2 regions of the Schumannella sp. GW821-FHT10F01 genome follow, and region 2 is predicted to be linked to the other one. Evidence: predicted binding sites of a transcription regulator. Region 2 holds the regulator's gene; the other holds the start of a gene.
What was found. Region 2 encodes LexA, which represses DNA repair genes until DNA is damaged. Its sites were predicted from a motif close to TCGAACANNTGTTCGA; they were not measured.
Positions count from the first base shown of each region.

Region 1 (8,265 bases), on a different contig from region 2:
ACGGCCGTGATGTTGAGCAGGTAGCAGACCGCCGAGTTCGCGGCCGAGCCGCGGCCCTGGCAGAGGATGCCGCGGCCCCGGGCGAACGCGACGATCTCGTGGACGATGAGGAAGTAGCCCGGGAAGTCCTTCTCCTCGATCACCGCGAGCTCGCGCTCGATGCGCGCCCGCACGTCGTCGTCGGCGTCCGGATAGCGCTCGGGCACCGCGTCCCAGACCAGCTGCCGCAGCCACGACATCGGCGTGTGGCCCTCCGGCACCTCCTGCTTCGGCAGCGCCGGCTTCGCACGCCGCAGCTCGAACGCGAGCTCGTCGGCGACCTGCACGGTGCGCTCGACGGCACCCGGGTAGCGGGCGAAGCGCGCGCGCATCTCCGCCCCGCTGCGGAGGTGCGCGGATCCGGAGGCCGGCAGCCAGCCCTCGAGGTCGTCGAGCCCGCGGGTGGCGCGCACCGCGGCGACGGCGGTGGCGAGCCGCGCGCGCGACGGCACGGCGTAGTGCACGTTCCCGGTCGCGATCACCGGCAGCCCGCGCTCCGCCGCGAGTCGCGCGAGCGCGTCGTTGCGGGCCGAGTCGAGCGGCTCGCCGACGTCGATGAGCTCGACCAGCACGCTGCCGGCGCCGAACAGCGCGACGAGCCGGTCGAGCTCCGCGGCGGCCGCGGCGGTATCGTCAGCGCCCGCCGGGCCGCGGCCGAGCCCGGGCTCGAGCGCCCGCCGCACCGCCCCCTTGCGGCAGCCGCTGAGCACGACCCAGTGGCTCGTGCCGTCGGCGTCGACGGCCCGCCGGGCGAGATCGTCGAGGTCGTAGACCGGCCTGCCCTTCTCGCCGCCGGCGAGCTGCGCATCGGTGATGGCGGCGGACAGCCGGTGGTAGCCCTCCTCGCCGCGGGCGAGCACGAGCAGGTGGTCGCCCTCCGGATCCGCCTCGCCGTTCTGCGGACCCGGCAGCCCGAGCGACAGCTCCGCGCCGAACACGGTCTTCAGCCGCGCCTGCTCGGCGGCCTCCGCGAACCGGACGATGCCGTAGAAGCCGTCGTGGTCGGTCAGCGCGAGCGCGTGCAGCCCGAGCCGCTCGGCCTCCTCGACGAGCTCCTCGGGACCGGATGCGCCGTCGAGGAAGCTGTAGCTCGAGTGGGCGTGCAACTCGGCGTACGGCACGACGTCGGCCGGCCGCTCGACCTCGGGCGCGACGTAGCGCGGGCGCTTCAGCGACCAGGCCGGGCTGTCGCCGCCGTCGACGTCCGGCGGGCGGTCGACCGGCCTCCGCTGGTCGCTCAGCGCGCGCTCGAACTCCGACCAGCTGATCGGGGGGTTCGTCCAGCCCATCAGCGCGCCTCCGCCCCGGTCGTGGTGCCGGCCGTGCCGACCGCGGCGACGACGTCCGGAGCGGCCCCTACACTGCGGGCATGGCGACGCGGCCCCGCTACCCCGTGGACTCCGATCCGGTGATCGAGGTGCGCCCCGCCGTCGGCCGCTTCGACGACTTCGCCGAGGTGGTGGGCGTGAAGAAGCCGGGCGGCGGCGGGTGCTGGTGCATGAGCTATCGCGACGCGCGGCTGTCGAACGAGGAGCGCCCGCTGTACATGCGCGACGAGTGCTCCCGCGAGCCCGGGCCCGGCGTGCTGGTCTACGTCGACGACGAGGTCGCGGGCTGGTGCTCGATCGCCCCGCGCTCGAGCTACCGGCGGCTGATGCACTCGCGCACCATCCCGATGCTCGACGACCGCGACGCCTGGGTCGCGGTGTGCTTCGTCGTGCGCGCCGGCTTCCGCGGGCACGGGCTCATGCACGAGCTGCTCGAGGGCGCTGTCGAGCACGCGCGCGCGAATGGCGCCGCGGTGATCGAGGGCTACCCGGTGGAGAGCGACAGCCCCGGGCGGATCGATGTGATCTCCGGCTACGTCGGCACGACGCGGATGTTCGAGCGCGCCGGCTTCACCCGCGCCGCCGAGACGACCGCGCACAGCGGCGGCCGGACCCGCTGGATCATGCGGCTCGAGCTGGACTGAGCGCGGCGGCCGGACCGGTCCGGTCGACCGGACCTGACTAGTCATACAGCGCCTCCGCCCACCAGCCGGCCTCGTCGAGCACGAGCAGCCAGGCGGCGCCGGTGGCGTCGACCACCTGGAACCGGTCGGCGCGGCGGGCGTGCTCCGGATCCCACCAGCGCTCCGACAGCGGCCACGGGCCGGCCCACGACGTGACCTCGCGCCGCGCGCCCGTCGGCGAGACGAGCACGGCGGGCGGCGCGCTGAGCACGCCGCGCTCGTCGACGGACACCGGCCGCCCGGCCGCATCGCCGACCGCGATCTCGCGCGGCAGCTCGTAGACCGTCGCGGGCGCCGGATCCGGCAGCGCCCCCGGCCACGGCCGTGCAGGGTCGCGGGTGACGAGCGGGCGGTCGCCCCAGGGCACCGCGGTCTGCCGGTCGGCGGGCGAGCGGCCGCCCGACGGCACGGCGGTGAGCACGCCGCGGTGCCCGACCATGCCCTGCACTCGGGAGAGCCCGGAGTGCACGCGCTCGTCGGGACCGGTGCCCCAGAGCCCGCGCTCGTGTCCGGCGGCCGGGTCGACCGCATCCGGCGCGATGCGCACGCGGACGACGCCGGAGCGCAGCTCGCCCTGGTCCGGCCGGGTGCAGGCCCCGGACGAGGCGGCCGCGGCGCCCGATCCGCCCGCGCCGTCGCGCGGCCGTGCGCCGTCGAGCTGCCAGCGCACCCGGTCGACCACCTCGGCGGGGGAGAAGGAGCGCGGATGCAGCCACACCCGCTCGCTCAGCTCGCCGCGGTCGCCGATGAGCTCCACCCGCAGCGCCGTGCAGACGAGCCGCTGGGTGATGAGCGCCTCGACGAGGGCGTCCGCCGCGGTGCGCACGCCGAACGCGACCTGGTCGACCCGGTCGAGCGGCGGATCGAAGTCCACGACCTCCTCCACGTCGCGCGGGGGCTCGCGCGGGATCGCCGACCGGGCGTCGCGGCCGCCGGCGAGCGCGTGGAGGCGGGCGCCGTCCGGTCCGAAGCGCCCGGCCACGTCGTCCGGGGCGAGCGCGGCGAACCCGCCGAGCGTGGTGATGCCGAGCCGGGGGAGCAGCCCGGCCAGCTCGGGGTCGCCGAGCAGCGACACCGGCAGCGGCGCGAGGAACCCGGCCGATCCGCCCGGCGGCACGAGCAGCACCGGGCCGCCCGAGGCCGGCGCGGTGCGCGCGGCCCGCTCGGCCGCGAACAGCCCGTCTGCCACGCCGGCCCGCACGGACTCGACCCCCTCGCCGCGCACGACGCCGATCAGGCTCAGCGCGGCGGCGCGCTCACCGCCGTAGTAGCGCGCCGGACCGCGGGCGCGCACCGCGACGGCGCCGGGACGCAGCGGATGCACGCCGGGGAGCGCGCGCTCCAGGGCCGTGAGCACCGGCTCGAACGCGCGGGCGTCGAGGGCGGGGTCGTAGTCGACGGCGCGGAGCCGCGGGCAGCGCGCCTGCGCCTCCCGGACCCGCAGCCCGCGGCGCACGCCGTCGGCCCGGGCGGCGGCCGAGCAGGCGAGCACCTCGCCCTTGTGCACGAGGGCGAGCGGCTCGCCGGCGGGCACGCGCAGCGACCGCGCGTGCGCGTGCACCGGCCAGTCCGGCGCCCAGAGCACGAGCATGCGCGGCGGGATGCCCGTTGCGGCGCTCATCTCGGATCCTCGAACATGTGTTCGATTGTGCCACGCAGCGCCGACATCGGCACGGGGGATGGGAGCGCCGCGGTCGGCCCGGTGGGCGCAGGCGCGCCTGCGAGCAGGCCGGGCACCCGATGCCGGCGTCCGCGGCCCGCGCTAGCGTGCCCGCATGCTGGAGATCGGATCGATGGTGTGGGGCGTGCGCGACGTGGCGCGGGCGCGGACGTTCTGGAGCGAGGCCCTCGACTACGTCGACCGCGAGCCGGGCGACGGCACGTGGCAGGTCCTGGTGCCGCGGGAGGGAACGGGGCCGCAGCTCGCCCTCGACCTCGTCGAGTCGGACCGCCCGCGCCGGCACCACCTCGACCTCTACGCCGACGATCAGGCGGCCGAGGTGGAGCGGCTGGTGGGGATCGGAGCGACGCGCGACGAGGCCTGGGACTACCCGGACGAGGCCGACTACATCGTGCTGCGCGACCCCGACGGCAACCCGTTCTGCGTCGTGCAGCGCTGAGCTCTTCCCGACAGCAGCACCTCGAGCAGCTGTCGCCTAGAGCAGCTCGAGCACCGCGGCGGCGAACTCCTCCGGCGCCTCCTGCGGCGGGTTGTGACCGACTCCGGGCAGCACGCGGCCGGAGAAGGGACCGGCGAAGCGGGCGCGATGCTCCTCCGGGTCCTCGGCGCCGAACCCGTCGTCCCCGCCGGTCGGCATCACGGTCGGCGCCGTGATCGGCGGCAGGGCGGCGAGCCGCCGCTCGTCGTCCTCATAGGCCGGGTCGCCGACGGCGGCCGCCCGGCGGTGCCGGTAGGAGTGGATGACGACGTCGACGAAGTCGGGGGTGTCGAGGCTCGGGGCGCTGCGCTCGAACGCGGCGTCGACGCCCGACCAGGTCGGCGACCACTCGCGCCAGAGGATGCCGCAGAGCTCGCGCCGGTGCCGCGCGAGGCCCGCCCGCCCGCGCTCGGACTGGAAGTAGTCCTGGTACCAGTTCATCCGCTCCTCGTGCGGCGCCTGCGGCTCGCCGGAGCTCGCGATGTCCTGGATGGCGTAGCCGTCGACGGTCACCAGCCCCGCCGCGCGCTCGGGATGCAGCGCCGCGAGCACGCACGCCGCTCGGCCGCCCCAGTCGTAGCCGCCGACGACGGCCCGCTCGATCTCCAGCGCGTCGAGCAGGTCGAGCAGGTCGCGGCCGATCGCCGCCTGCTGCCCGGATCGCGGCGTCGCCGGGTCGAGGAACCGCGTGCCGCCGTAGCCGCGCAGCCAGGGCACGATCACCCGGGCGCCGCGGCCGGCGAGGAGGCCGGCGACCTCCTGGTAGCTCCGTACGTCGTACGGGAAGCCGTGCAGCAGCACGACCGGCGGTCCGGCGGGGTCGCCGCGCTCGAGCACCGCGACGTCGAGCACGGGCGTCCTGACCGTCCTGATCTCTCCCATGCGGCCAGCCTCCCGCGGACGGACGACACCGGAGCACCGGAGCACCCGAAGCGCCGGAAGCACCGGAGCGCCGGAGCGCCGGAGCAGCGGGCGCGGAGGCCTAGCCGATCCGGCGCAGCGACGGCGGCGCGTCCGACCCCACGGGCCGCACCGCCGCGACGACGGGCGCCACCGAGCCGTCCGGAGCCGGGAGCCAGAGCCGTCGCGAGCGCGGGCGGCCCTCGCCGGCGCGGACGGCGGACGCGACCGTCACCTGCCGGCCGGCGAGATGCCCGAACCCGGCGCCGATGCCGCTCCAGCTCGCCTCGCCCACGCTGAGCCTCGCGGCCGCGCCGGGCCAGTCGCCGAGCGCCACGAGCACCGCCTCGCGCTGGCGCAGCCGCGCCGCGAGGCGGGAGGCGGCGGCGTCGCCGATGCGCGGCATCCGCTGCCCGGCCGCCCGCACCGGCGGCCGCACGATCACCACCGAGACGACGTCGATCAGCGCGGACACGACCGCGAGCCACTGCTCGCCCGGATACGGCACCGCGACGAGCCGCTCGAGGTCGAGCCCGAGCCCGGCCGCGGCGCGCATGCCGAGGTCCGGCACGCCGACGACGGCGCACCACGAGCCCGCGGCGCTCGGCCCCTGGGCCAGCGCGAGCGCCAGCGAGGTGGAGCCCTCCACCGCGTAGCTCGACCCCGCGGCGAGCGCGCCGCCGGGCAGCAGCGCCCCGAGCGCCGCGTGCGTCGGCAGCTCCCGCGTGTCGAGCGTGCGCCGCTGCATGCCCCGGATGCGGTCCTGCAGCTCCCGGACCACATCGCCGACGCCGGCGCCGCCGTCGAGCGCGCCCGCGGGCAGCTCGAGGGCCGCGGCGGCGGACGGGGAGGGGCTCATCCCTCCATGTTCGAACACGTGTTCGAGTGTGTCAATCGCCCCCGACATGTCCGCCCGCCGGACACCGGGCGCGAGTAGCATCCGGCGCAGAATCAGCACCACCCTCCGCGCTCTCCACCCACCGTCGCGATGAAGGAGTCGACATGGCCGGGACGTTCGAGCTGTACAAGGACGCGCGGGGCGAGTTCCGCTTCCGCCTCAAGTCGGGCAACGGCCAGACGATCGCGGTGTCGGAGGGCTACTCGTCGAAGGCGAGCGCGCTGAACGGCATCGAGTCGGTGCGCACGAACGCGGCCGACGCCGTGCTCGACGACCAGTCCGCCTGATCACGACGACGCGACCCGGCCTAGCCGAGGTCGCGGAGGCGTGCGCCGATGCCGGCGGCCCCGCCGGTGCGGCGCTCCCAGTTGACGGCGATCACCAGCAGCACGGCGCCCGCCGTGGCGAGCGTGATCCACCACGAGGTGGCGCTGATGGTGCCGCCGACCTGCACGGCGAACACGATCACGTTCTCGATCGGCAACACCAGGATGCCGAGCACGAACGGCGCCGCGAGCCGCAGCAGCGACCCGAGCAGGATCGCGGCGAGCGCGAGCCCGAGCACGGTGATCGCGCGCCAGGTCTGCGGGTCGGTGCCCGTGGCGAGCATCGACGGCAGCAGCGTCGCGACGAGCCCCGGCGCCAGCAGCGCCCAGGAGCGCCGCGGCCCGACCGGCCAGGCGTCCACCGCCGACCAGCCGGTCCGCGGCGGCGTGCCCGCGCGCGCCGCGCGGAGGCCGAGCGAGCCCGCGGCCAGCAGCGCGAGCCCCAGCGGCAGCGAGAACACCTCGACGCGGAGGTCGCGGGGGCTCCAGCCCGCCACGCCGGCGACCCAGGCGAGCGCCCAGAGCGTCCAGGCCGGGGGCAGCGTCGTCGCGACGGTGCGCGCCCGCCGCACCACGAGCAGCATCGCGACGAGCAGCAGGGCCATGAGCACCCAGAGCAGCACGATGGCGCCCCACTCGCGACGGACGCCCGACACCGTCGGGGCGACGAGCAGCACCGCGGCCGGCAGCAGGGTCCAACGACGCCGGAGGTCGTCGGGCAGGCGGGAGGTCGCCGGGGCGGCCAGCGCGGCCAGGCGCCGCCCGGCGATGCCCGCGAGCAGCGCGGCCACGACGCCGGACGCGAGCGCGCCCCAGGTGGGGCCGAGCTCCGGCACGGCGGCGGCGTCGAGACTCCGGCCGACGCGGATGCCGACGACGGCTCCGGCGGCCGCCGCGAGCAGCGCGGTGACGAGGAGCGGCGAGGCGAGCGCCCGCAGCGGGGCGAGCCCGCCCCGGAGGCGCGCGGCGACGACGCCGAGCCCGATGAGCAGCACCGCGCCGCCGAGCAGCGCGATCGCGCGGACGCCGCCGGGTCCCGGCAGCTCGACCGGGCCTGCGGCGAGCAGCACGAGGCTGGGCAGCGGGGCGACGAGCAGCGCGAGCCAGGCGAGGCCGAGCGCCGCCCGGCGGACCCGTCCGCGCGTCCGCACCAGGAGCAGCCCGGCGACCGCGGCGGCCGCGAGCGCCGGCGGCAGCACGTAGGGCTCGACCACGTCGACGCCGTTCAGGCTCAGCAGCGCCCAGAGCGCGCCGCTGAACGACCAGAACGACACGATCCAGCCGTAGCGCCGGCGCGCGAGCAGCGCCTGCGCCGCGGAGCCGAGCCCGATGAGGAGCAGCACCTCGAACGCGGTCGCGGCGCCCGCGGCGCTGCCGACGATCGTGAGCAGCACCGCGATCGCGCCGGTCACCAGCGAGGAGGCCTCGACGCCGAGCCGCACGACGCGCACCTCGTCGGCGGGCAGCCGGCCGCCGAGCACCCGGCCGGTCGCGGCGGTCAGCGGCAGCACGACGGCGACGAGGCCGGCGATCACCGGCAGCACGACGAGCGAGGCACTGCCCGAGAGCAGCTGGGCGCCGAGGCACACCAGCGCGACGGCGAGGGAGGGCACGAGCACGCCGGCGGCGAGCGCGCGCAGCTCGCGCGTCATCCCGGGCCGGCGGAGGCCGACGAGCACGGCCGCGAGCGCGAAGAGCGAGCCGGTGGAGGCCGCGGTCCAGCCGCTGTGCTCGAGCAGCACGGAGGCGACCGCGAAGCCCGTGGGCACCATCGACACGGCGATCGCGGACCACCACAGGTCGCGCGGGAGGCGGCGCACGAGCGCGAGGCCGACCATCGCCAGGTTCGCGACCGTCGCGGTGAGCGCGAGGACGGCGACGACCGGCAGCCCGGCCTGCGAGAACCCGGTCGCGACGACGGCGAGCGCATAC
Region 1 is NZ_JBXASM010000004.1:113,955-122,219, reverse strand. Features, by position in the region: gene AC1RSJ_RS06925 (error-prone DNA polymerase) at 1-1,328, opposite strand, end outside; gene AC1RSJ_RS06920 (GNAT family N-acetyltransferase) at 1,409-2,011, shown strand; gene AC1RSJ_RS06915 (DNA polymerase Y family protein) at 2,049-3,671, opposite strand; gene AC1RSJ_RS06910 (VOC family protein) at 3,826-4,170, shown strand; gene AC1RSJ_RS06905 (alpha/beta fold hydrolase) at 4,207-5,091, opposite strand; gene imuA' (DnaE2-dependent mutagenesis accessory factor ImuA') at 5,192-5,968, opposite strand; gene AC1RSJ_RS06895 (YegP family protein) at 6,112-6,294, shown strand; gene AC1RSJ_RS06890 (SCO7613 C-terminal domain-containing membrane protein) at 6,315-8,265, opposite strand, start outside.
Region 1: the regulator LexA is predicted to act here: its motif matches at 5,979-5,994, upstream of imuA' (DnaE2-dependent mutagenesis accessory factor ImuA').

Region 2 (8,265 bases):
TGTCGGTGTCGCCCGTCGCGCGCACCGTCAGGTCGACGAGCGAGTGCTTCGCGAACGCCGTGAGCAGGTGGTCGAAGAACGGCACCGACGTCGAGATGTCGGACGTGCCCGTGCCGTCGAGGTCGATGCTCAGCTCGATGCTCGACTCGCTCGTGGAGCGGGTGAGGGAGGCGCTGCGGCTCATGCGCTCAGCCTACTTGCGCGCGGGCGCGCCCCCGGGCCCGAGCGCCCGCAGGGACTCGAGGAACCAGGTGGTCTCCGCCTCGGTGCCGGCCGTGACGCGGAGGGCGTTCGGGATGCCGACGTCGCGCACGAGGATGTCGCGCTCGAGCAGCGCCTCGAAGGTCGCGTGCGGATCGTCGACCCCGCCGAACAGCACGAAGTTCGCGTGGCTGTCGTACGGCGAGTAGCCGAGCTCGGCGAGCTCGCCGAGCAGCCGGTCGCGCTGGCCCCGGATGTCGCCGACCATCGCGAGCATCTCGGGCGCGTGCTGGAGCGCGGCCACCGCCGCCGCCTGCGTCAGCGCCGACAGGTGGTAGGGCAGCCGGACGAGCCGGAGCGCGTCGATCGCGGCCGGATCGGCGACGAGGTAGCCGACGCGGCCGCCCGCGAAGGCGAAGGCCTTGCTCATGGTGCGCGACACGAGCAGCCGCTCGCGGCCGGGCAGCAGGGTCAGCGCCGTCGGGGTGCCCTCGGGCATGAACTCGGCGTAGGCCTCGTCGACCATGACCATGCCGCCGGTCGCGTCGTAGGCGGCCGCGATGGTCTCGAGCGCCAGCGCCGTGCCGGTCGGGTTGTTCGGGGCGCAGAAGAACACGAGGTCCGGACGCTCGCGCTCGATCGCCGCGACGGCCGTCTCGGGCGAGATCGCGTACCGGGCGTCGCGCTCCGCCGGAACCCACCGGGTGCCCGTGCCCGCGGCGATGATCGGGTGCATCGAATAGGTCGGCGGGAAGCCGAGCACCGAGCGGCCGGGGCCCCCGAACGCCTGGAGGATGTGCTGGATCACCTCGTTCGAGCCGTTCGCCGCCCAGACCTGCGCCGGATCGACGTACTGCGGCTCGACGCCCGAGCCGGGACCGCCTGCGGTCGACAGATACGACGCGAGGTGCTCGCGGAGCAGCGTGAACTCGCGGTCCGGGTACCGGTTGATCGTGAGGATCGCGCCGGCGACGGCCTCGACGACCGAGCGGGCCACATCCTCCGGCACCGGGTGCGTGTTCTCGTTGACGTTGAGCGCGTAGCGGACCGGCTGCTGCGGTGCGCCGTACGGCGTCTGCCCGCGGAGGTCGTCGCGGATCGGGAGATCGGAGAGCGGACTCACCCGCCGAGCCTACCGAGCGGCAGGGGGTCGACCGGTGCTAGCCGCGAGCGGGCTCAGCGACCCAGGTCGGTCGGGACGGCGATCCGCTCGCCGGCGCGGAGGTCGCCGGACGCGAGCTGGTTCAGGTCGACGATCCGGTCGACGACGACGCGGCGGTCGGCTCCGGGAGCGACGTCGCCCGCGATCGTCCAGAGGGTGTCCCCCGGCTGCACGGTCACGTAGGCGAAGTCGCCGGTCGCGGACGAGGCGGCGTGCGGGCCGGCCTGGTCGGCTGCGGCGGCCTGGCCGAGCCCGACGACCACGGCGCCGAACGCGAGCGGCGTGGCGATGAGCACGGCGACGACGGCACGGCCGCGGCGCGTGATCCGCAGGCGCGGACCCGTCGCGGTCGACGAGGTCGCGGCAGTGGAGACCGGACGCCGCACCGGGCGGGCAGGGGCGGCGGTGCGGCGGATCCCGGTTCCGATGGCGATGGCGCTCATGGCTGCCTCCTGGCTGCTGATGTCGGGGGAGATGGTGCTCGTGCGTGTGCGTGCGATGGTCTGGACAGGTCCGCCCGGCACTCGGCCGGGAGTGCCGGGTCGAACCTGTGTTTCGAATGTATCTTCTATCGAACGCATGTTCAACCCCTTCTGCTCTGCGGCTCCGCTCCGGCCGATCCGCCGGTTCCGCCCTCGGAAACAGGGATATCGGCATCCACCGACATCGCGACACACTCGAACGGATGTTTGGTACGACACCCTGGACCGGATACAGTTCCGAATGTCTGGACACACATCACCAGATGCCACCGACATCGGGAGACGCGCATGAGCGACCAGCCCACGAGCGGACCGTCAGCGGCCGGCGGCACGCGCCGCCGACGCAGCCTCAGCGAGAAGCAGCTGGCGATCCTGGAGGCGATCCAGCTCTCCGTCGCGCGCCAGGGGTATCCGCCGAGCATGCGCGAGATCGGCGACGCCGTCGGCCTGTCGTCTCTCTCCAGCGTCACGCACCAGCTCAACCAGCTCGAGCTCAGCGGCTACCTCCGCCGCGACCCGAAGCGGCCCCGTGCGCTCGAAGTGCTCATCGACCTGCCCGGCTCCGAGTCCCCCGCCGACTCCGCGCCCCCGGTCGGCGACGCCGCGATGGTGCCGCTCGTCGGCCGCATCGCCGCCGGCGTGCCGATCACCGCGGAGCAGCAGGTCGAGGAGGTCTTCCCGCTCCCCCGCCAGCTGGTCGGCAAGGGCGAGCTCTTCATGCTCAAGGTGTCGGGCGAGTCGATGATCGACGCCGCCATCTGCGACGGCGACTGGGTCGTCGTGCGCACGCAGAACACGGCCGAGAACGGCGAGATCGTCGCCGCCATGCTCGACGGCGAGGCGACCGTCAAGGTGTTCCGGCAGCGCGACGGCCACACCTGGCTGCTGCCCCGCAACACGGCGTTCGAGCCGATCCTCGGCGACCAGGCCGAGGTGCTCGGCAAGGTCGTCGCGATCCTCCGCGCCGTCTAGCCGGAGGTCTCCCCCGCGCCCGGCGTCGACGGCCGGACCGCCGACGCGGCATTCGTCGTCGTGCTCGACTATGCACTCGTCGCCCCGGTCGACGGCTCGCTCGTCGGCCCGACTCGTCGTGCCTCGCGGCGCCGGACCACGTGCCACGCCAGGCACAGGAGCACCGCCAGCGCGACGGCGCCGCCGATCGACACGACGGCGACCCGGAATACGAGCGACGGCGTGAGCGGACCCGCGCCGCCGAGTATCCCGGCCGCCCAGACGCCGGCCGCGAGCAGCACCCACGTGCCGGCGACGGCCGCCCGCGCCGCGTGCCGCAGCCGGGGCGGTGTCGTCGCGGGGCGCGGCTCCGGTGCCGTGCACCGCATCCAGCGCGCCGCCCAGACGGCGAGCACGACGAGTCCCGCGACCGTCGACGCGTGCTGCAGCCAGCGGGAGAGCTCGAGCGGCCCGAGCCGTGTGCTCCAGAGCGGGAGGACCGTCGCGAGCCCGTCCGGATGCGTGAACCAGTCCCACGCGAGATGGGTCGCGATCCCGATCAGCGCGGCCGCGAGCGCGAGGAGCGCCGTGCGGACCGCGGTGCCGAGCGCCGTGCGTCCGCGTCCGAGTACGGGCCGGGGCGGCATCCGCTCGCGCAGCGCGTCGGGTGCGAGGTCGACGACGGGCGCGCGCAGCACCCCCCACCAGAGCGCGAGCGCTGCGAGGGCGATGAGCGGATCGACCGTGACGGCGCCGAGCAGCGAGTGGGTCAGCCCGCGCGGCACGCCGAGCGGCGCGTAGTACGGGAGGTCCGGCGCCATCGTGCCGAGCACCAGCGCCGCGGCGGGCAGCGGCGTGCGGAGGAACGGCAGCGCCGCGGCCGCGTGGCTCGGGGTGAAGGGCACGGCTCAGTATCGGGAGCGGGCGGGCGCGTCCGGATCAGCCGCGCGACGGACATCCGCCGTGCGTCTCCTGCGTGCCGAGCGGGTCGCTCGCCTGCATGCCGGGCGGGGGCCGCTCGCCTGTATGCCCGCGAGCCGGCGCGACCGGTCCGCACGCCCGGCCCGGCACTCCCGGCTCAGACCCCCGCGGCCACCCGCCCCCGCACGCGCAGGGTCGCGGCGACCACGTTCTCGAGCGAGGCGACCGTCTCGTCGTAGCCGCGGGTCTTGAGCCCGCAGTCCGGGTTCACCCAGAGCAGCGTGCGCGGCACGCCCGTGAGGGCGGTCTCGAGCAGCTCGGTCACCTCGTCGACGCCCGGCACGCGGGGCGAGTGGATGTCGTAGACGCCCGGTCCGATGCCGCGGGAGAAGCCGCTGCGCTCGAGATCCCGCACCACGTCCATCCGCGAGCGCGCCGCCTCGATCGAGGTGACGTCGGCATCGAGGCCGTCGATCGCGTCGATGACCACGCCGAACTCGGAGTAGCAGAGGTGCGTGTGGATCTGCGTCGCGTCCGCGACCCCGGCCGTGGCGAGCCGGAACGAGCCGACCGACCAGTCCAGGTAGGCCGGCTGGTCCGCGGCCTTGAGCGGCAGCAGCTCCCGCAGCGCCGGCTCGTCGACCTGCACGATCCGGATGCCGGCGGACTCGAGGTCGGCGATCTCGTCGCGCAGCGCGAGGGCTACCTGATCGGCCGTGTCGCCGAGCGGCTGGTCGTCGCGCACGAACGACCAGGCGAGGATTGTCACCGGTCCCGTCAGCATGCCCTTCACCGGCTTCGCCGTGAGGCTCTGCGTGAACACCGACCACTCGACCGTGATCGGCGCGGGCCGCGACACGTCGCCCCAGAGGATCGACGGCCGCGTCGCGCGCGAGCCGTACGACTGCACCCAGCCGTTCCGCGTCACCGCGAAGCCGTCGAGGTGCTCGGCGAAGTACTGCACCATGTCGTTGCGCTCCGGCTCGCCGTGCACGAGCACGTCGAGCCCGATCCGCTCCTGGAGGTCGACGACGCGGCGGATCTCGTCGCGGAGGAAGCCGGTGTACTCGTCGTCGGTGATCTGCCCGGCGGCGAACCGCGCCCGCTCGCGCCGGATGTCGCCGGTCTGCGGGAAGGACCCGATCGTCGTCGTGGGCAGCAGCGGCAGGCCGAGCGCGGCCTCCTGGGCCGTGCGCCGTGCGGCGGCGTCGCCGCGAGTGCGATCGGCCTCGGCGAGGGTAGCGGCGCGCTGCCGCACCGCCCCGTCGCGCACGCCGGGGGCCGACAGCCGGTCCTCGAGCGCCGCGGCCGCGGCGTCGAGCTCGGCCGCGATCGCGTCCCGGCCATCGACGAGCCCGCGGGCCAGCACGGCGACCTGCTCGACCTTCTGGTCGGCGAACGCGAGCCACGACCGCAGCCGCGGGTCGAGCTGCGGCTCGTCCTCCACGTCGTGCGGGGTGTGGAACAGGCTCGTCGACGTGCCGGCGGCGATGGACGGCGACACGGCGCGCAGCTCCTCGAGACGCGAGAACGCGCCCGCCAGGTCGCCGCGCCAGATGTTGTGGCCGTCGATCACGCCGCCGACCAGCACCTTGTCGGTGGTGATGCCCGACGGCACCGCGCCGCGGACCAGGTCGAGTGCGATCGCGTCGATCGGCGCGTCGGCGAGCACCGGCAGCGCCGCGTCGAGGGCCGCGTAGGGCGCCGCGACGAGGATGCCGAGCGGACGGTCCGCGCCGAGCGCGGCGTACGCCGTCCGGGCGGCGTCCCGCAGGGCCTCGGACGACGCCGGGAGCGACTCGCTCACGAGCGCCGGCTCGTCGAGCTGCACCCATCGGGCGCCGGCCTCCGCGAGTCGCCCGAGCAGCTCGCGGTAGACGGGCAGCAGGTCCGCGAGCCGCGACAGCGGGTCGAAGCCCTCGGGGGCGCCGTCCTCCGCCTTCGCGAGCGCGAGCAGGGTGACGGGGCCGACGATGACGGGCCGGGTGACCAGGCCCTCCGCATGGGCCTCGCGCACCTGCTCCACGAGGCGGTCGGAGGCGAGCCGGAACGCCGTGCCGGGTCCGATCTCGGGCACCAGGTAGTGGTAGTTCGAGTCGAACCATTTCGTCATCTCGAGCGGCGGACGCTCCCCCTCGCCACGCGCGAGCGTGAAGTAGCCGGCGAGGTCGACGCGGCCCTCGTCGTCCGCCAGGTCGGCGAACCGCGCCGGGATGGCCCCGACGGTCACGGCGGCGTCGAGCACCTGGTCGTAGAAGCTGAACGACTCCGGGATCGCCGAGTCGCCGCGGCCCAGGCCGAGGGCGGCGAGCCGCGTGCGGGTGGCGGTGCGGAGCCCGGCGGCCTCGGCCTCGAGGGCCTCGGCGTCGATGCGGCCGGCCCAGAAGGACTCGACCGCGCGCTTGAGCTCGCGGCGGCGGCCCAGTCGCGGGTAGCCCAGGATGGTGCCGGCAGGGAACACGGGTGTCTCGGTCATGGTCTCCTCGAATCGCGTGAGGGACGCATGCCGGGCTCGGCTTCGGTCCTGCCGCCCGTCGGACGACCGTTCCACCGTAGCGAGGCGCCCCGCCGCGCGTCGAAGATGACGCCCGGTTTCAGCGGCCGCCGGAGGCCCGCGGGAGGCCGGCCGCCGGCCCGCCGGAGGCCCGCCGCCGAGCATCCGGAGCGGGCCGCGGCTACCCTATGCGGGTGCCCCCGACGCTCGTCTCCCGCTCCCCGCTCGACATCGAGGGCGTGCCCCGTCCGGAGCGGTCGCAGGCGCTCCTCGACGCCGTCCGCTCCCGCGTCGTCATCGCCGACGGCGCCATGGGCACGATGCTGCAGGCCGTCGAGCCGAGCATTGAGGACTTCCAGCACCACGAGGGCTGCAACGAGATCCTCAACGTCACCCGCCCCGACATCGTCGCGGACGTGCACAGCACCTACCTCGAGACCGGCATCGACGCGATCGAGACGAACACGTTCGGCGCGAACTGGTCGAACCTGTCCGACTACGGCATCGAGGACCGCATCGAGGAGCTCGCGGAGGCCGGCGCCGCGATCGCCCGCCGCACCGCCGAGTCGTTCGAGGCGCGCGACGGCCGGATGCGCTGGGTGCTCGGCTCGATGGGCCCCGGCACGAAGCTGCCGAGCCTCGGCCACACGACCTACGAGAACCTCAAGACGACGTTCGCCCAGCAGGCCGTCGGCCTGATCCGCGGCGGTGCCGACGCGCTGCTCATCGAGACCTCGCAGGACCTGCTGCAGACGAAGTCGGCCGTGAACGGCTGCAAGCAGGCCATCGTCGAGACCGGCGTGCGCGTGCCGATCTTCGTGGAGGTCACCGTCGAGACCACGGGCACGATGCTCATGGGCAGCGAGATCGGCGCGGCGCTCACCACGCTCGAGCCGCTCGGCATCGACATGATCGGCCTCAACTGCGCCACCGGCCCGACCGAGATGAGCGAGCACCTCCGCCACCTGTCGCAGCACGCCCGCGTGCCCGTCATGTGCATGCCGAACGCCGGCCTCCCGATCCTCACGGCCGACGGCGCGAGCTATCCGCTCACCCCGGACGAGCTCGCGACCGCGCACGAGCAGTTCGTCAAGGAGTTCGGCCTCGGCCTCGTCGGCGGCTGCTGCGGCACGACCCCGGAGCACCTCCGCGCGGTCGTCGAGCGGATCGGCGGCACCGCCGCCCGCGAGCGCGCGATCGAGGTGGAGGCCGGCGTCGCCAGCCTCTACCAGCACGTGCCGTTCCGCCAGGACGCCTCCTACCTGGCGATCGGCGAGCGGACGAACGCGAACGGCTCCCTCGCGTTCCGCAACGCGATGCTCGAGTCGCGCTGGGAGGACTGCGTCGACATCGCGCGGGCCCAGGTGCGCGAGGGCGCCCACCTGCTCGACGTCTGCATCGACTACGTGGGGCGCGACGGCGTGGCCGACGTGCGCGAGGTCGTCTCGCGGCTCGCGAGCGCCTCGACGCTGCCGCTCGTCGTCGACTCGACCGAGCCGGCGGTGCTGCAGGCCGGCATGGAGCTCATCGGCGGCCGCCCGGTCGTCAACTCGGTCAACTTCGAGGACGGCGACGGGCCGGACTCCCGCTTCGGCCGGATCATGCCGCTCGTCCAGGAGCACGGCGCCGCGGTCGTCGCGCTGACCATCGACGAGCAGGGCCAGGCGCGCACCGCCGACGACAAGGTGCGCATCGCCTCGCGGCTCGTCGACGCGCTCGTCGGCGACTGGGGCATGCGCGTCGACGACATCATCGTCGACGCCCTGACGTTCCCGATCGCCACCGGCCAGGAGGAGACCCGGCGCGACGCGATCGAGACGATCGAGGCGATCCGCCGCATCACGGCGAAGTACCCCGGCATCCACACCACGCTCGGCGTCTCGAACGTGTCGTTCGGCCTCAACCCGGCGGCCCGCTCGGTGCTGAACTCCGTGTTCCTGCACGAGGCCGTCGAGGCCGGCCTCGACTCCGCGATCGTCAACGCCGCGAAGATCGTGCCGCTGGCCTCCATCTCCGACGAGCAGCGCAAGGTCGCGCTCGACCTGGTCTGGGAC
Region 2 is NZ_JBXASM010000006.1:62,728-70,992, forward strand. Features, by position in the region: gene hisB (imidazoleglycerol-phosphate dehydratase HisB) at 1-184, opposite strand, end outside; gene AC1RSJ_RS08670 (histidinol-phosphate transaminase) at 194-1,324, opposite strand; gene AC1RSJ_RS08675 (LysM peptidoglycan-binding domain-containing protein) at 1,378-1,806, opposite strand; gene lexA (transcriptional repressor LexA) at 2,134-2,817, shown strand; gene AC1RSJ_RS08685 (DUF4184 family protein) at 2,886-3,701, opposite strand; gene metE (5-methyltetrahydropteroyltriglutamate--homocysteine S-methyltransferase) at 3,875-6,193, opposite strand; gene metH (methionine synthase) at 6,406-8,265, shown strand, end outside.